3 regions of the Methyloversatilis sp. RAC08 genome follow, and region 1 is predicted to be linked to each of the others. Evidence: predicted binding sites of a transcription regulator. Region 1 holds the regulator's gene; each other region holds the start of a gene.
The links. The regulator sigma-54, encoded in region 1, starts transcription at its own class of promoters, with help from an activator protein. The targets are predictions, from matches to a motif close to TGGCACNNTTCCTGCT.
Positions count from the first base shown of each region.

Region 2: the regulator sigma-54 is predicted to act here: its motif matches at 2,588-2,603, upstream of BSY238_RS14705 (circularly permuted type 2 ATP-grasp protein).
Region 3: the regulator sigma-54 is predicted to act here: its motif matches at 3,080-3,095, upstream of nifV (homocitrate synthase).

Region 1 is NZ_CP016448.1:1,722,443-1,727,939, forward strand. It holds gene hprK (HPr(Ser) kinase/phosphatase) at 1-119, opposite strand, end outside; gene ptsN (PTS IIA-like nitrogen regulatory protein PtsN) at 88-576, opposite strand; gene hpf (ribosome hibernation-promoting factor, HPF/YfiA family) at 697-1,017, opposite strand; gene BSY238_RS07985 (RNA polymerase factor sigma-54) at 1,081-2,517, opposite strand; gene lptB (LPS export ABC transporter ATP-binding protein) at 2,538-3,278, opposite strand; gene recX (recombination regulator RecX) at 3,271-3,714, opposite strand; gene recA (recombinase RecA) at 3,711-4,742, opposite strand; gene BSY238_RS08005 (CinA family protein) at 4,799-5,293, opposite strand; gene BSY238_RS08010 (phosphatidylglycerophosphatase A family protein) at 5,293-5,497, opposite strand, start outside.
Region 2 is NZ_CP016448.1:3,209,278-3,214,774, reverse strand. It holds gene BSY238_RS14710 (alpha-E domain-containing protein) at 160-1,110, opposite strand; gene BSY238_RS14705 (circularly permuted type 2 ATP-grasp protein) at 1,112-2,533, opposite strand; gene bktB (beta-ketothiolase BktB) at 2,756-3,943, opposite strand; gene BSY238_RS14695 (CobD/CbiB family protein) at 3,987-4,913, opposite strand; gene BSY238_RS14690 (CoA pyrophosphatase) at 5,013-5,497, opposite strand, start outside.
Region 3 is NZ_CP016448.1:1,334,707-1,340,203, reverse strand. It holds gene BSY238_RS06150 (glutamine--tRNA ligase/YqeY domain fusion protein) at 1-104, opposite strand, end outside; gene BSY238_RS18515 (SoxR reducing system RseC family protein) at 264-683, opposite strand; gene nifA (nif-specific transcriptional activator NifA) at 1,240-2,913, shown strand; gene nifV (homocitrate synthase) at 3,122-4,261, shown strand; gene cysE (serine O-acetyltransferase) at 4,258-5,085, shown strand; gene nifW (nitrogenase stabilizing/protective protein NifW) at 5,078-5,410, shown strand; gene BSY238_RS06120 (hypothetical protein) at 5,434-5,497, shown strand, end outside.

The sequences.
Region 1 (5,497 bases):
GCGGGCGACAGGCCGATCTGATCGGCAACGATCAGTGTGTTGCCGTCGCCGCACTGCCACTGCAGGCGAAGACGGTCGCGATTGTCCTCAAACAGCCGCGCGACGCTGAGCTTCCGCATGCACCGGTTGCCAGGTGGTGAATAGAGCGTGGATGGCAGCGGCGTCTGCTGCCTGAAGCAGCTGTTCGCGGAACGCCTTGTCTGCAAACATTTGTGCCAGCTCGGACAATATCTGCAGATGCAGCTCGGTTGCCTGCTCGGGCACCAGCAGCACGAACAGCAGATTGACCGGTCGGCCGTCCGGCGCATCGAAGGCGACCGGCGTATCCAGCCGCACAAACCCGCCGATGGCTTCCTTCAGACCCTTGATGCGGCCGTGCGGAATCGCCACGCCCTGACCGAGTCCGGTGGAGCCGAGCTTTTCCCGTGCGAACAGGCTGTCGAACACCTGGCTGCGGGCAATACCCTGATGGTTCTCGAACAGCAGGCCGGCCTGTTCGAACACACGTTTCTTGCTGCTGGCCTCAAGGCCGATACAGACATTCGAAACGGGCAACAGCTTGGCGATGAGCGTCATGTCAGGGGCTACTCCGAACACGCGGCGGGCGCGATTACCGGATATCGGAAACCGCGCCGTGAAGTTGATTGCACTGCAACAAGACGTCGGATTATACGCTCGTGACAGATGGCAATCGTGTCATTCTGCCGCTTGGTGCTTGACCGACTCGCGCGTGTGCTCGTTCGATTTTTCCTTGTGTTTGAGCACCTGACGATCGAGTTTGTCCATCAGGTTGTCGAGGGTGGCATACATGTCTTCGCTTTCCGCTTCGACGAAGATGTCGCGGCCTCGCACGTGCAGAGTGACTTCCGCCTTCTGTCGCAGCTTTTCGACAGTCAGAATCACGGAAACGCTTGTTACGTGGTCGAAATGGCGGATCACGCGTTCGAGCTTGGACTCGATGTAGTCGCGGATCGGCTGCGTCACTTCAAGATGATGGCCGGTGATGGTGAGGTTCATGCTGCCTCCTGTCGTTGCGGGACGGAATATGCGGGACGGTCCGGGCGTTCGTCATTGAACGCGCTAGATCGCCTTGCGCACGCTGACCGGCGGGATGTTGAGCGATTCACGGTATTTGGCGATGGTGCGCCGCGCAACCACGATGCCCTGCTGACCCAGTATTTCCGCGATGCGCGAGTCCGACAACGGACGCTTGGCATCCTCGGCACCCACCAACTGGCGGATGAGTGCGCGGATTGCGGTGGCTGAGCAGGCCCCGCCGCTTTCGGTTGCCACATGGCTGCCGAAAAAATATTTCAGTTCGAACAGGCCGCGTGTCGTCGCCATGTACTTCTGCGACGTCACCCGAGAAATGGTGGATTCATGCAGTTCCAGCGTCTCCGCGATCTCGCGCAGCGTCAGCGGCCGCATCGCAACCTCACCGAATTCGAAGAACTGGCGCTGGCGCTCGACGATGGCCTGAGAGACACGCAGGATGGTGTCGAAGCGCTGCTGGACATTCTTGATCAGCCACTTGGCCTCCTGCAGCTGGCCGGACAGACCGCTGCCGCGCTGGCCCTGCAGGATTTCCGCATACAGCCGGTTGATCCGCAGACGCGGCATGGCATCCGGATTGAGCAGCGCCGTCCATTGGCCGCGCACCTTGCGCACCACGACGTCGGGCACGATGTAGCGCGCATCGATCGGCGCGAACTGGGCACCCGGACGGGGGTTGAGCGAACGGATCAGGTTCTGTGCGGCGCGCAGCAGTTCTTCATCGCAGCCGACCGCACGCCGGATCTTGGCGAAATCACGCGCAGCCAGCAGATCGATGTGCTGATCGATGATGACGCGTGCAAGCGTCGATACTTCGTCGGTCGCCAGGAAGTTGAGCTGCATCAGCAGGCATTCGCGCGGGTCGCGCGCCGCCACGCCGGGCGGGTCGAAGTTCTGCAACTGGCGCAGCGCGATCGACAGGTCGTCGAGGTCGATGTCGGCCTCTTCCGGCAGCAGCTCGACCAGTTCGTCCAGGCCCTGGTTCAGGTAGCCGTCATCGTCAAGCGCTTCGATCAGCAGGCGGATCAGATAGCGGTCGCGCTCGCTCATCTGCGACAGGGCGAGCTGGCCGCACAGGTGGTCCCTCAGCGAGGTACCGGCCGCCTGCACGTCCTGGTAGTCGCCATCGTCATCGTCGCCGCCGCTGCGCGTACCGTAGTTGCCGCCTTCGCCCGACCACTCGTCCATGTCGGCGCTGCCCGTACCCTCGGGGGCACGTTCGTCGGCGCTGGCCTGGGTGCTTTCCTGCGGCGCATCGCGCACCTCGGCAACGCTTTCGGGCGGCGGCTGGAAGCTGGCGGTGGCATCCGGCTCGTCACGCTCGAGCATCGGGTTCTCATCGAGGAAACGTTCGATTTCCTGATTGAATTCGATGGTCGACAGCTGCAATAGCCGGATCGACTGTTGCAGCTGCGGTGTCAGCGCAAGATGCTGGGAAAGTTTGAGTTGCAGCGACTGCTTCATGGTGTGCAAATTTCGGCGGGCTACAGGCGGAAATGCTCGCCCAGATAGACCTTCCTGACACTTTCGTTATACACGATTTCGTCCGGCCGGCCGCTCGCCAGCACCTCGCCTTCGTTGATGATGTAAGCCCGGTCACAGATGCCCAGCGTTTCCCGCACATTGTGGTCGGTGATCAGAACGCCGATGCCGCGTTCCTTCAGGAAGCGGATGGTTTTCTGGATGTCGATCACCGCAATCGGGTCCACACCGGCGAACGGTTCGTCGAGCAGGATGAAGCGCGGCGACGTGGCCAGTGCGCGGGCGATCTCGACACGCCGCCGCTCGCCGCCCGACAGCGCCACGGCCGCACTCTTGCGCAGGTGGGCAATGCCCAGTTCGGCCAGCAATTCTTCCAGCCGCTGTGCTCGCACCCGCGCATCCTTCTCGTTCAGTTCCAGGATGGCGAGGATGTTCTCCTCGACGTCCAGCTTGCGGAATACCGAGTTCTCCTGCGGCAGATAGGACAAGCCCTGGTGCGCCCGCCGGTGTATCGGCAGGTGCGTCAGCCGCTCGCCATCAAGGTGGATCTCGCCGCCGTCGGCCGTGACCAGGCCGACGATCATGTAGAAACAGGTCGTCTTGCCGGCACCGTTCGGGCCCAGCAGACCGATCACTTCGCCGCTGCCAACCTCGAAGGACACATCCTTCACGACCGGGCGCGATTTGTATTTCTTGCGCAGCCGCTCAACCTTGAGCCGGCTGGCACTCCGGTTTTCAGTCATCTTGGTCGGGTTGTTCGCGCAGTACCTTGCGTATGCTATCGGCGGAAAAACCGCGTGATTGAAGAAATCTCGCCTGCCGTGCCCAGGCCTTCGCATCCTGCGGTGCGGCATCGAACCGGCGCGCCCATACGGCACGTGCACGGACGGTTTCATCCTGTTCCAGTGCGGCCAGCGCGGCACCCGCGTCATCTTCCGGCACACCACGGAGTTTCAGTTCGTGCTGCAGGCGACGCGCACCGAAGCGCGTTGCACGTGACGACACGAATTGTTCCGCAAAACGTGCATCCGAAACGAGGCCACATTCCTCGAAACGCGTCAGCAGCGCTGCGATATCGTCATGGTTGCCGTCCTCCGACAGTTTTCGCACCAGTTCAGCGCGACTGTGATCACGCCGCGCGAGCAGGCGCAGGGCCTTCTCGCGCAGGCTTGCGCTCACGCAGCCTCTTCCCGTCCTGCCACAACGACGCCCATTTCAGGCATGCCGCAGGCCACGCGCACCTTGTTCTCGATCTCGCGTGCCATGACCGGATTGGCGCGCAGGAACTCGCGCACGTTGTCCTTGCCCTGGCCGATGCGCTCGGTGCCGTAGGAATACCAGGCGCCCGACTTTTCTACGAATTTGTGCAGCACGCCCAGCTCGATGATTTCGCCTTCGCGCGAAATGCCCTCGCCGTACAGGATGTCGAATTCGGTCTGCTTGAACGGCGGCGCAACCTTGTTCTTCACCACCTTGACGCGGGTTTCCGAGCCGATCACCTCTTCGCCCTTCTTGATCGCGCCGATGCGGCGGATGTCGAGGCGGACCGAGGCATAGAACTTCAGCGCATTGCCGCCGGTGGTGGTTTCCGGATTGCCGAACATGACGCCGATCTTCATGCGGATCTGGTTGATGAAGATGACCATCGTGTTGGTGCGCTTGATGCTCGCCGTCAGCTTGCGCAGCGCCTGACTCATCAGGCGGGCCTGCAGGCCGGGCAACGAATCGCCCATTTCGCCCTCGATTTCGGCCTTCGGCGTCAGCGCGGCGACCGAGTCGATGACGATCACGTCCACACCGCCGGAACGCACCAGCATGTCGACGATTTCCAGTGCCTGCTCGCCGGTGTCGGGCTGGGAAATCAGCAGGTCGCTGACATTTACGCCAAGCTTGCCGGCGTACTGCACGTCGAGTGCGTGTTCGGCGTCGATGAAGGCCGCCGTGCCGCCGATCTTCTGCATTTCGGCGATGACCTGCAGCGTCAGCGTGGTCTTGCCGGATGATTCCGGACCGTAGATTTCGACCACCCGACCGCGCGGCAGGCCGCCGATTCCGAGCGCGATGTCCAGTCCCAGCGAACCGGTCGATACGGCCTGGATGTCGTTTTCGAGCTGGCCGTCGCTCATGCGCATGATCGAGCCCTTGCCGAACTGCTTCTCAATCTGTGCCAGCGCTGCCGCGAGCGCCTTGGCCTTGCTGTCGTCCATGCGGAATCCTTTCGTTTGCTTTCGGTCGATTATGGCACAGTTCTTGCCACGTGCTTTCAGGTCTGCGCTGCCAGCAAAGCCAGCAGCACAGTCAGTGTATGACGTACGGATAGGCGGCGCACGGTTTCGCGGTCGCCATCGAAATGACGCGTTTCGCTGCGCTCGACGCCACCCTTCACGGCCCAGCCGAAGCACACCGTGCCGACCGGCTTGCCCGGTGTCGCACCGCCCGGACCGGCAATGCCGGTGACCGACAGCGCGACCGTTGCGGCCGACCGGGCCAGCGCACCGCGCGCCATGGCCAGCGCGACCGGCTCGCTGACTGCGCCGTGCGCGGCCAGCAATTCGACCGGCACATCGAGCAGGCGCTGCTTGGCGGCGTTCGAGTAGGTCACCAAACCGCAGTCAAACCAGCCCGAGCTGCCGGCGGTGGCGGTCAGCACTTCTGCCACCCAGCCCCCGGTGCACGATTCAGCCGCAACGACGACATGCCCTGACGCGACACACGCTGCGCCCACCGCGGCCGACAACGCAGCGAATTCCTCGTCCATCATGCAAAACGCTCCAGCAGCAGCTTGCCCAGCGCCAGCGACACCATGGCGAACAGGGCCGCAATCAGGTCGTCCAGCATGACACCGAAGCCGTTCTTCATGTGGATATCGACCCAGCGCGCCGGTGGCGGCTTGAATATGTCGAACAGGCGGAACGCGAGGAAGGCCGCAAGCTGCCAGAAGAAATCGGGCGGCGTCACCCAC
Region 2 (5,497 bases), 1.5 Mb from region 1:
AGTCAAGTCGTCGCCGGGCCGCCCCAAGACGACTTGCCCCCTCGGGGGGCGGGACGGACGCAGGCCGGCCCGGGGGGCAGACAAGTCGTCGCCGGGCCGCCCCAAGACGACTTGCCCCCCTCGGGGGGCGGGACGGACGCAGGCCGGCCCAGGGGGTAGTCAATTCGACGACATCGGCACCAGGAAGTCTTCGGACACCCGGTTGCCCAGATCAATGACACGTACGATGAACTGCGTGAGGTATTCGTGCAGACCGCGCGCGAACACGTCCTCGATGCGACCGAACTTCAGGCTGGCCTGCAGTTCGCCGGCACGTCTTTCGGTCTCGCTCGATCGGTAGTTGGACAGCGCATTCAGGTTTTCGAACACCTCGACCATGCTGGTGCGCAGCGAACGCGGCATCTGGTCGTTCAGGATTAGCAGTTCGGCGACCTTGACCGGCGTGATCAGGTCGCGATAGACCTTGCGATACACCTCAAAGGCGGACACCGAGCGCAGCAGCGCGCTCCACTGGTAGTAGTCGGCTGCGGTGTCCGGCGGCGCGGCGCCGTCGACCAGCATGTGGTACTTCACGTCGATGAAGCGCGCGGTCGCATCAGCCCGTTCAAGGAAGGTGCCGAGGCGGATGAAGTGAAATGCCTCGTCGCGCAGCATTGTGCCCAGCGTGACGCCGCGCGACAGGTGCGAGCGGAACTTGACCCATTCGAAGAATTCACCGATTTCGCTGCCGGCGAGTTTCCAGCGCGGGTAGTCGCGCATCTTGAGCCAGGTGTCGTTGGTGGTTTCCCACATTTCCGATGTGATGGTGCCGCGCACCGCGTGGGCGTTCTCGCGCGCCATGCGCAGGCAGCTCATGATCGACGACGAGTTCGTACCGTCGAACACCATGAATTCGAGCACCGATTCCATCGTGGCCGCACTGTGCTTGGCGCGGAAGGCGTCTTCCAGACCGGTGATCGACAGCGTCGCCCCCCAGCCGGCATCGATGCCGCCTTCGGCCTGCGGCACCATGGACATGCGGTAATTCACGTCCAGCATGCGGGCGACGTTTTCGGCGCGTTCGATGTAGCGCGCCATCCAGTAGAGGTGATCTGCGGTGCGGCTCAGCATGTCAGATTTCCAGTATCCAGGTGTCCTTGGTGCCGCCGCCCTGCGACGAATTCACCACCAGCGATCCTTCGCGCAGCGCCACGCGGGTCAGGCCGCCCGGGACCATGTTGATGTCCTTGCCAGACAGCACGAACGGACGCAGGTCGATGTGGCGCGGCGCGATGCCGGCGTCGACGAAGGTCGGGCAGGCAGACAGCGCAAGCGTCGGCTGGGCGATGTAGCGATCCGGCGTGTCGATGATGAGCTGCCGGAAGCGTTCGATTTCCTCCTTCGTGGCAAGCGGGCCGATCAGCATGCCGTAGCCGCCTGCGCCGTGCGTTTCCTTCACGACCAGCTCACCCAGATGGGACAGCACGTAAGCCAGATCGTCCGGCTTGCGGCACATGAAGGTCGGCACGTTGTTCAGCAAGGGTTCTTCGCCGAGGTAGAAGCGGATCATGTCCGGCACATAGGGGTAGATCGACTTGTCGTCGGCCACGCCGGTACCGATCGCATTGGCCAGCGTGACGTGACCGTCGCGGTAGACCTGCAGCAGCCCCGGCACACCAAGCATGGAATCGGGCCGGAAGGCGAGCGGGTCGAGGAAGTCATCGTCGATGCGGCGGTAGATCACGTCGACCCGCTGCGGACCCTGCGTAGTGCGCATGTACAGGTGCTCGTCGCGCACGAACAGGTCCTGCCCCTCGACCAGCTCGACACCCATCTGCTGCGCGAGGAAGGCGTGTTCGAAGTAGGCAGAGTTGTAGGCGCCCGGCGTCAGCACGACGACGGTCGGGTCGATGACCCCGGCCGGTGCGACGGCGCGCAGATTGGTCAGCAGCATGTCCGGGTAGTGTTCGACCGGTGCCACGCGGTAGCGCGAAAACAGCTCGGGGAACAGCCGCATCATCATGCGCCGGTCTTCCAGCATGTAGGACACGCCGGACGGCACGCGCAGATTGTCTTCCAGCACGTAGAACTCGCCGGCGCCGGCACGCACCACGTCGACCCCGGCGATATGGGCATAGATGCCGCCTGGCACATCGACGCCCTGCATTTCCGGGCGGTACTGGCTGTTCGACAGAATCTGTTCGGCAGGTACGTGACCGGCCTTGATGATTTCCTGGTCGTGATAGACGTCGTTCAGGAACATGTTCAACGCCTTGACCCGCTGGCGCAGGCCGGCCGCGAGCTGCTTCCATTCCTGCGCCGGAATGATGCGCGGCACGATATCGAACGGGATCAGGCGTTCCTTGCCGGACTCCTCGCCATAGACGGCGAAGGTGATGCCGACGCGGTGAAAGACGAGGTCGGCTTCGGCTCGCTTCTGGGCAATGCGCTCGGGGGGCGTCTCCGCAAGCCATTTCTTGTATCCGGCGTAGTGACTGCGCACCGTGCCGTCGGCACTGTTCATTTCGTCATAGATCGACGACGGATTTGCCATGATCGTGTTGTCTCGGTGGTGATGTGGCGCGTGTGCTGACTTCATCCGGAGCACAGCGAGAAATGTGCCATGCCGCAAAGCGGCGTCGATACCTGAAAACCCCTGCCACGGCTGGGTTTTTGCACCATAACGGTGCAACACCCGGATTCATCTGGTGCAGAGCCGCAAAACAAAACGCCCCGCTGGGGGCGGGGCGTTCCGGAGCGTTGAAGCGGCACGCGCTCAGATGCGTTCGATGATGCCGGCAATGCCCTGCCCGCCGCCGATGCACATCGTGATCAGGCCGTAGCGGCCACCCGTGCGCTGCAGTTCGTACAGGCACTTTACGGTCAGGACAGCGCCCGTCGCACCGACCGGATGACCGAGGCCCACTGCACCGCCATTGACGTTTACCTTGGCCGGGTCGAGACCGAGTTCGCGCGTCACGCACATCGCCTGCACCGCAAACGCCTCGTTCGATTCGATCACGTCGAGATCGGACGCCTTCAGGCCGGCACGCGCGAGCGCGAGCTTGACGGCCGGAATCGGACCCGTGCCCATGATGCTGGGCGCGACGCCGGCGACCGCATAGGACACCAGGCGGGCCAGCGGCTTGGCACCGGCGCGTGCGGCGGCACCGGCTTCCATCATGACGATGGCGGCCGCGCCGTCGTTGATGCCCGAGGCATTGCCAGCCGTCACCGAGCCGTCCTTCTTGAATACCGGGCGCAGCTTGGCCATGCCTTCGACGGTGGCGTCACGGCGGAAATGTTCGTCGGTGTCGATGACCGTCGTGCCCTTCTTGGTCTGCACTTCAAGCGGCGCAATCTGCGATTTGAAGTGGCCGGCATCGGTTGCGGCCGCCGCGCGGCGGTGCGATTCGACCGCGAAGGCGTCCTGCTCCTCACGACCGAAACCGAACTGGCTGGCGATGTTCTCGGCCGTGATGCCCATATGCGTCGTTTCGAACGGATCGGTCAGTGCACCGACCATCATGTCGATCATCTTGGTGTCGTTCATGCGGGCGCCCCAGCGGGCAGCCGGCATCAGGTAGCCGCCGCGGCTCATGGTTTCGACGCCGCCGCCGACCGCACATTCGGCGTCGCCGAGCTGGATCGCATTGGCGGCCGACACGATGGCCTGGAAGCCGGACCCGCACAGGCGGTTCACGCCCATTGCGCAGGACTCCTGGGCCATGCCGGCATTGAGTGCGACGACGCGCGACACGTACATGTCGCGTGCTTCGGTGTGGATCACGTTGCCGAACACCAGATGCTGCGCTTCCTTGGCATCGACACCGGCGCGCGCGAAGGCGGCCTTGACGACATGCGCGCCCAGATCACACGCCGTGAAATCCTTCAGCGAACCGCCGTAGGCACCGATCGGCGTACGCGCTGCACCCACGATCACCACTTCTCTCTTGTCAGCCATCGCCACAACCTCCCTTGAAATCAGTTTCCGAACACGTTTCGAATCAGTTTCCGATATAGCCGGCCAGCGTCAGCAAGCCAAGCAGGATCAGACAAAACACCAGTGTGCGCCAGACCAGACCAATCGCGCTTTGCATCAGATCAACATCGGCGTCGTTGCCCATGCCGAGTTCAGGCCGGTCGGCCACCTCGCCGAGCTCGAACAGCGGCGCGCCGAGCTTGACGCCCAGTGCGCCGGCGCCACTGGCCAGCAGGATGCCGGCCGCCTGTTCAGGCCACTTTGCCGCCTGCGTACGCCAGCAATGCACCGCATCCTCGAAATCGCCGACGATGGCGAAGGTGGCGGCGGTCATGCGCACGGGTACCCAGTCCAGCCATTCGTACATGCGACGCGCAAAGCGGCCGAATGCACCGAATTCGATGTTTTCCCGCCGCGCCCATGACCACGACAGGCGTTCGGTCAGGCGATACAGCAGCGGGCCGGTCGGGCCGGGCAGCAGGGCAAACAGCGCTAGTGGCGCCAACACGTGCCGATGCGCCGCGAGGATGCCCTGCTCGATGGACAGACGGGCGATTTCCTCGGTCTTCAGCCGGTCGGTATTGCGTTGCAGCCAGTCCGACAGCTCGCGCCGCGCAGTGTCCGGGTCGTCGGCGCGCAGTGCGTCGGCAATCGCCTCGAAATGGTGGCTGAACTGGCGGAAACCCATGGTGGCGTAGAGCACGAGCACATTGAGCGCCCAGCCGAGCAAGGGGTTGATCCATACCAGTACGAGGTACAGGCACCAGACCGCGAACACCGGCAGGCCGACTGCCAGCACCCACGCGATCACGCCATGCCGGGCTTCACCGGCATTGAGCCGCTGCTCGAACCAGAAGGCGTAGCGGGCAAGCGGCCCCGCCACTACGCGTTCGTAGGACAGCGGTTTGAATTGCTCGATCAGGAGTGCGACGAAGAGGGACAGCCAGGTCATGAAGAAGCGTCAGTTGCCGTGCCAGCCTGCGGACGATAGCACACCGCGGAATCCGGCGCCGGGCGGGCGTCAGCGGCCAAAAGTCAACACAGCCCGTTGTCACCGCCGCAGCGGCTGATCGACGAGCAGGTGCTCGGCGAAACTGACGATCATGCCGGCCGTCGCGCCCCAGATGTCGTAGCCCTGCCAGGGCATGGCCCAGTATTCACGCATCACGCCCGCGTGCTCGATGCGGCCGCGCTTGCGGTTGGACGGATCGAGCAGGAAGGACAGCGGGGTTTCGAAGGCCTCGGCGACCTCGAACGGGTCGAGCCGCAACGCGAGCGGCGTGCGCAGCAGGCCGACCACCGGTGTCACGCGGAATCCGCTCGCCGTGATGAAGTAGTCGGGCAGACGGCCGAGCAGTTCGACCTGTTCGGCCGCCAGACCGATTTCTTCCTGTGCTTCGCGCAGCGCGGTGGCTTCGGGCGACACATCACCCGGGTCGACCCGGCCACCCGGAAACGCAATCTGGCCCGGGTGGTCGTAGAGATGGGCGCTGCGCCGGGTCAGCAGCAATGTCGGTTCGGCACCGCCGATGACCA
Region 3 (5,497 bases), 390 kb from region 1:
CTGCGCGCCCAGCGGCGGCTGGCGTAGGTGTGGGAACCGAGATCCTTCTCGATCACGGCACGCAGAAAATTCGAGGCGGGAGCAGCGGAACTGCGATCTGACATGGTGTCCGGGTCTGAAAGTGGCGGTCGACACGAATTCTATCCGGTCGCTGCCGCGCCCGACGGCAGGCAGGCGATTTCAGTCGCGACGAGTCAGCGCCTGACAGCCGCGACCCGCCCTGACACTTTGCGCAAGGGTGGCTTGCGGCCAGCCTCAACCGCTCAGGCCGTACCGCCACCCTGGCAAACCTGTGGCTGCAGCTGGGTCCGCCAATGGCGAGCCAGCAGACGCGAGCCGAGGTGACCGGAAAACAGCCCGCTGCCGCCGCACAGCACGATGGCGATGTCGGGCAATACGAGTGCGCTGCCCGCGGAAATGCCAGCGAGCAGGCCGCCCAGCGGCAGCAGATAGGCTGCCACTATGGCTCGCATGGTCGCTCCGTCGGCGATCGTGACCGACACCTGGTCGCCGGTGCGCAGCCGGCGCGCCAGATCGGCCGCAACCTCGATCTGATGCGTACTGCCATCGCCGGTGCCGCAGGCAGACTTCGACCGGCAGCCGCCGCAGGCTGCCGGGGCATCGACGGCGACGGTGAGGCGGTTGCCTTCAATGGCGATGACGCGTGTTGGCTGCGCTTTCATGTCCCGCTCCGGCCTGTGCAGTGAGGAACACTCTGCAAACGTCGTGCCATTTCGCGATCCACTGCGGCAATACGGCGTCGCGCCGGTCGGGCACGGCGATTGTGGCCGGGCCGGACGTCGTGCGGCAGGTATGTAGCGTGTGACAGGGTTTGTCGGCTTTGCAGCATCAGCGACAGCCTGCGCGCGCACTGTTTTGGTATTGCGCCGCACCAACCCGGACGGCATTGAACAGCGGCTGAACGGCAAGCGAGCGGGGTCGTGCTCGCGGGTCTCACGCAAATGGCGTCCTGCCGGCATTCGTGCTTTCGGCCGCCATCGTGCACCATAACCCTGCTCCGGGTACGGGCTTTGCTTGGAGGTATCCGGGCGGAGACAAATGCGGGCTAACCCACCATCTGGAGCAAGCCGCCGGACGGTCGCCAGCGTCGGCGACAAGGTCGCTCGCCCGCCTTTCCCCACCATAACAAGACCTCCAGGGGCCACTGCACAGTGGGAACCCGACGCGACCGCACAGGCGTCGCTTCGGATTTCCGGACCAACCGCCGGGGGCTGCATCATGGGTGTCAATGGAATCGAGCTGAACGCTCGTGCCAATGTAGAACTGGTGACGGTCTACGAGATCAGCAAGATCCTGAGCTCGTCGCTTGACGTCACCAAGACGCTGCGAGAAGCGCTCAATGTGCTTGCGCATCATCTCGATTTCCGACGCGCAATGATTGCGCTGGCTGACGAGGACGGCGAATCGCTGAGCCTCGCGGCGGCGGTCGGGCTGAGCGCCAAGGAGTGGGCGAGCGGACGCTATCGGGCGGGCGAAGGGATACTCGGACGCATCTACAGATCGGGTTCGCCCATGGTCGTGCCCGACATTTCGGTCGAACCGCTGTTCCTTAACCGCACCGGCGCCCTGGATGAAGCCGACGGCCACACGATCGCCTTCATCGGTGTGCCGATACGCGGCAGCAGCGAAGCCCTTGGCGTGTTGTGCGTGGATCGTGCCGTGACGCCGCGCGGCAGTTTCAGCAGCGATGTTCGCGTGCTGACCATGGCGGCCAATCTGGTCGGACAGTCGGTGGCGCTGCGCCGCGTCGTCCATGAAGAACATGAACGTCTGCTGAACCAGGCCAAGCTGGCGCGGCGGGAAACGCGCGGCCGCTTCAAGCTGGACAATGTGGTCGGTTCTTCGCCCCGCATGCAGGAAGTATTTGCCGAAGCGCACCAGGTGGCGCCGTCGCGCGCCACCGTCCTGTTGCGCGGCGAGAGCGGTACCGGCAAGGAAGTCATTGCGCGCGCGATCCATGAATTGTCGACCCGCAAGGGCGGTCCGTTCATCAAGCTGAACTGTGCGGCGCTGTCCGAATCGCTGCTCGAGTCGGAATTGTTCGGCCACGAAAAGGGGTCGTTCACCGGCGCCAGCGGCGAGCGCAAGGGGCGCTTCGAACTGGCCGACGGCGGCACGCTGTTTCTGGACGAGATCGGCGACATATCGCCGGCGTTCCAGACCAAGCTGCTGCGCGTGCTGCAGGAGCGCGAATTCGAGCGGGTCGGCGGCTCGCGTCCGATCAAGGTCGATGTGCGGCTGGTCTGCGCCACCAACCGGAATCTGGAAAAGATGGTGGCGGCCGGTACCTTCCGCGCCGACCTGTATTTCCGGATCAATGTGGTGAGCATCTTCCTGCCGTCGCTGCGCGAACGGCGCGAGGACATCCCGGCACTGACCCGGCACTTCCTCGAGCGCTTCAATCGCGAGAACGATCGCACCATGAAGCTGGCACCGAGCGGGCAGACGGTGATGATGCAATGCTACTGGCCAGGCAATGTTCGCGAGCTGGAAAACTGCATCGAGCGCACCGCGACGATGGCGCACCACGATTCGATCGAGGCGTCTGACTTTCCCTGTTCATCAAACCGATGTCTCACCCAGGTGCTGCATTTCGTCAAGAAGGACGACGCCGTGTCGCCGGTACTGGTGAGCGCGGCACTGCATCATCCTGACGACTCTTCTGCGGACGATACGGTGGAGGCTGCCGCGCAGCCGGCACGCGGGGAGGCCGGCGCATCGGCAGCGCGGCCGACTGATGACGACAAGCCGCAAGGCGAGCGTGAACGGCTGGTGTGGGCGATGGAACAATGCGGCTGGGTGCAGGCCAAGGCGGCCCGGTTGCTCAACATCACGCCGCGCCAGATGGGCTATGCGCTGAAGAAGTACGACATCGAAGTCAGGCGCTTCTAACCTGTGATGACAGCCGGTCATGGCGCGCGCGCCCCTGTTCCTCCCCTGTTGCAAACGACACAAAGCCGACAGGCGCGCTGCGCCGCTTTGTTTCACTGCGGACGGGCGAGTGGGAGCGGCTTGGAAAACCCCTTTTGTCTCATGGTGTTGCGATCAGATCGGATGATGGCATAGCGCTTGCTGAATGACTGTCGGGAGGAATCGCGACATGGCAGCCGACTTCATCATCAATGACACCACGCTGCGCGACGGCGAACAGACTGCCGGCGTTGCGTTCACGGCAAACGAAAAATGCACCATCGCCCGTGCCCTGGCGCTGGCCGGCGTGCCCGAGATGGAAATCGGCATTCCGACGATGGGTGAAGCGGAGATCGAAGTCATCCAGGACATCGCTTCGCAACATCTTTCGTCGCAGCTGATGGTGTGGGCGCGCATGGTCGATGCGGATCTCGATGCCGCGCTGCGCTGTCCGGTGGACATCGTGCACATGTCGCTGCCGGTGTCCGACCTGCAACTCGAATCCAAGCTGCGGCGCAGCCGCGAATGGGTGCTGGCGCAGATCGTGCCGCACGTCGCACGTGCGCTCGATGCCGGCGTCGACGTCAGCGTCGGCATGGAAGACGCGTCGCGTGCCGACATCGACTTCCTGTGCCGCGTAGCCGAAGAAGCGCAGCGGGCCGGCGCACGCCGCGTGCGCTTCGCCGACACGCTGGGCATGCTCGATCCCTTCGGCACCTGGATGATGGTGTCGCGCCTGCGCCGCGCGGTCGACATCGAAATCGAAATGCATGCCCACAACGATCTCGGGCTGGCTACCGCCAACACGCTGGCCGCGTTCCGCGCTGGGGCGACACATGCCAACACGACCGTAAACGGGCTGGGCGAACGCGCCGGCAATGCGCCGCTGGAAGAGGTGGTGATGGCGATGCGCCACATTCACGGAGCCGATGCCGGCATCACGACGCAGTCGCTGTTGCAGATATCGCATCTGGTCGAGCGCGCATCGGGTCGGCGCATTGCCGCCAACAAGAGCATCGTGGGTTCCGACGTGTTCACGCATGAGTCGGGCATCCATGTCGATGGCCTGATCAAGAACCCGCGCAACTACCAGAGCTTCGACCCGGCCGAACTGGGCCGTTCGCACCGCATGGTGCTGGGCAAGCATTCGGGCTCGCACGCGGTGCTCGCCGCCTATGCGCAGCTCGGCATGTATCCGTCGGTGCCGGAGGTAGCGCAGATCATCGAGCGCATCCGCGCCTACGCCACGCGCAACAAGTGCGAACCGGACGCGACCCAGCTCGCCGATTTCTACCTCGAGGTCATGCGCACGCAGCGGGAGACTTCATGAACACGGACAACGCCACCTTGGATTCCTGCATCGATCCCTCGCCGCCGCCCGCAACGCTGGGGCTGTTCGCCATGCTGCGCGAAGATGTGGCCTGCGTATTCAAGCGCGACCCGGCGGCACGCAGCACGCTCGAACTGCTGACCATCTACCCCGGCATCCAGGCGCTGGTGATGCATCGACTGGCACACGCGATGTGGCTGCGCGGCCTGCGCTATCTGCCGCGCCTGCTGTCCTTCGTCACGCGCTTCCTGACCAATGTGGACATCCATCCGGCCGCCTGCATCGGCCGGCGCTTCTTCATCGATCACGGTGCCTGCGTGGTGATCGGCGAGACCGCGGAAATCGGCGACGACGTGACGCTGTATCACGGCGTCACGCTGGGCGGCACCACCTGGAGTGCCGGCAAGCGCCACCCTACGCTGGGTTCCGGCGTCATTGTCGGCGCCGGCGCCAAGATACTTGGGGCGATCACGGTCGGTGACTGCGCGCGTGTGGCCGCCAATTCGGTGGTGATTGAAGACGTGTCGCCCGGAATGACCGTGGTCGGCATTCCCGGCCGCATGGTGCTGCCGAAGAGTCAGCGCCGCATCACCGACGGCGGCATCGACCTCGACCACCACCAGATGCCCGATCCGGTGGGCAAGGCACTCGCCTGCCTGCTCGAACGCATCGCCGATCTCGAATGCGAGATCGGCCGCCTCAAAGGCGACCTGCCCGCCATGCAGGGCGCCTGTCGCGACTGCGACGACACCTGTTCTCAACCCGCCTTCGACGGCAGCCTGCACGCCGCCGACATCCCACAAGGAGTGAAACGTCATGGATGAACTGACCCAGCGTCTGGCCACACTTTCGTCGGCCGAAGATTTCCTGGAATTCTTCGCACTGCCCTTCGACCAGTCGGTCGTCAATGTGAACCGGCTGCACATCCTCAAGCGCTTCTACCAGTATCTGCGCGGCGAGCAGGGCGTCGCCGAAGGGGAGGCTGGGGTTGTCTATGCACGCTATCGAGCGCTTCTGGCCCGTGCCTATGAGGACTTCGTGAAGTCCACGCCGGCGCAGGAGAAGGTGTTCAAGGTGTTCCAGGACGCGGACGGACAGCAGCGCGTATCGCTCGCCAGCCTGCGCTCGACGCTGCCCTCGGTGGTCTGACGTGTCGACGAAGGAGCACAGCCATGGACGACAGCGATACCTTCCTCGCCTGCGTCGGCGCGCTTGAAAGCGAAGCCGCCGCGCATT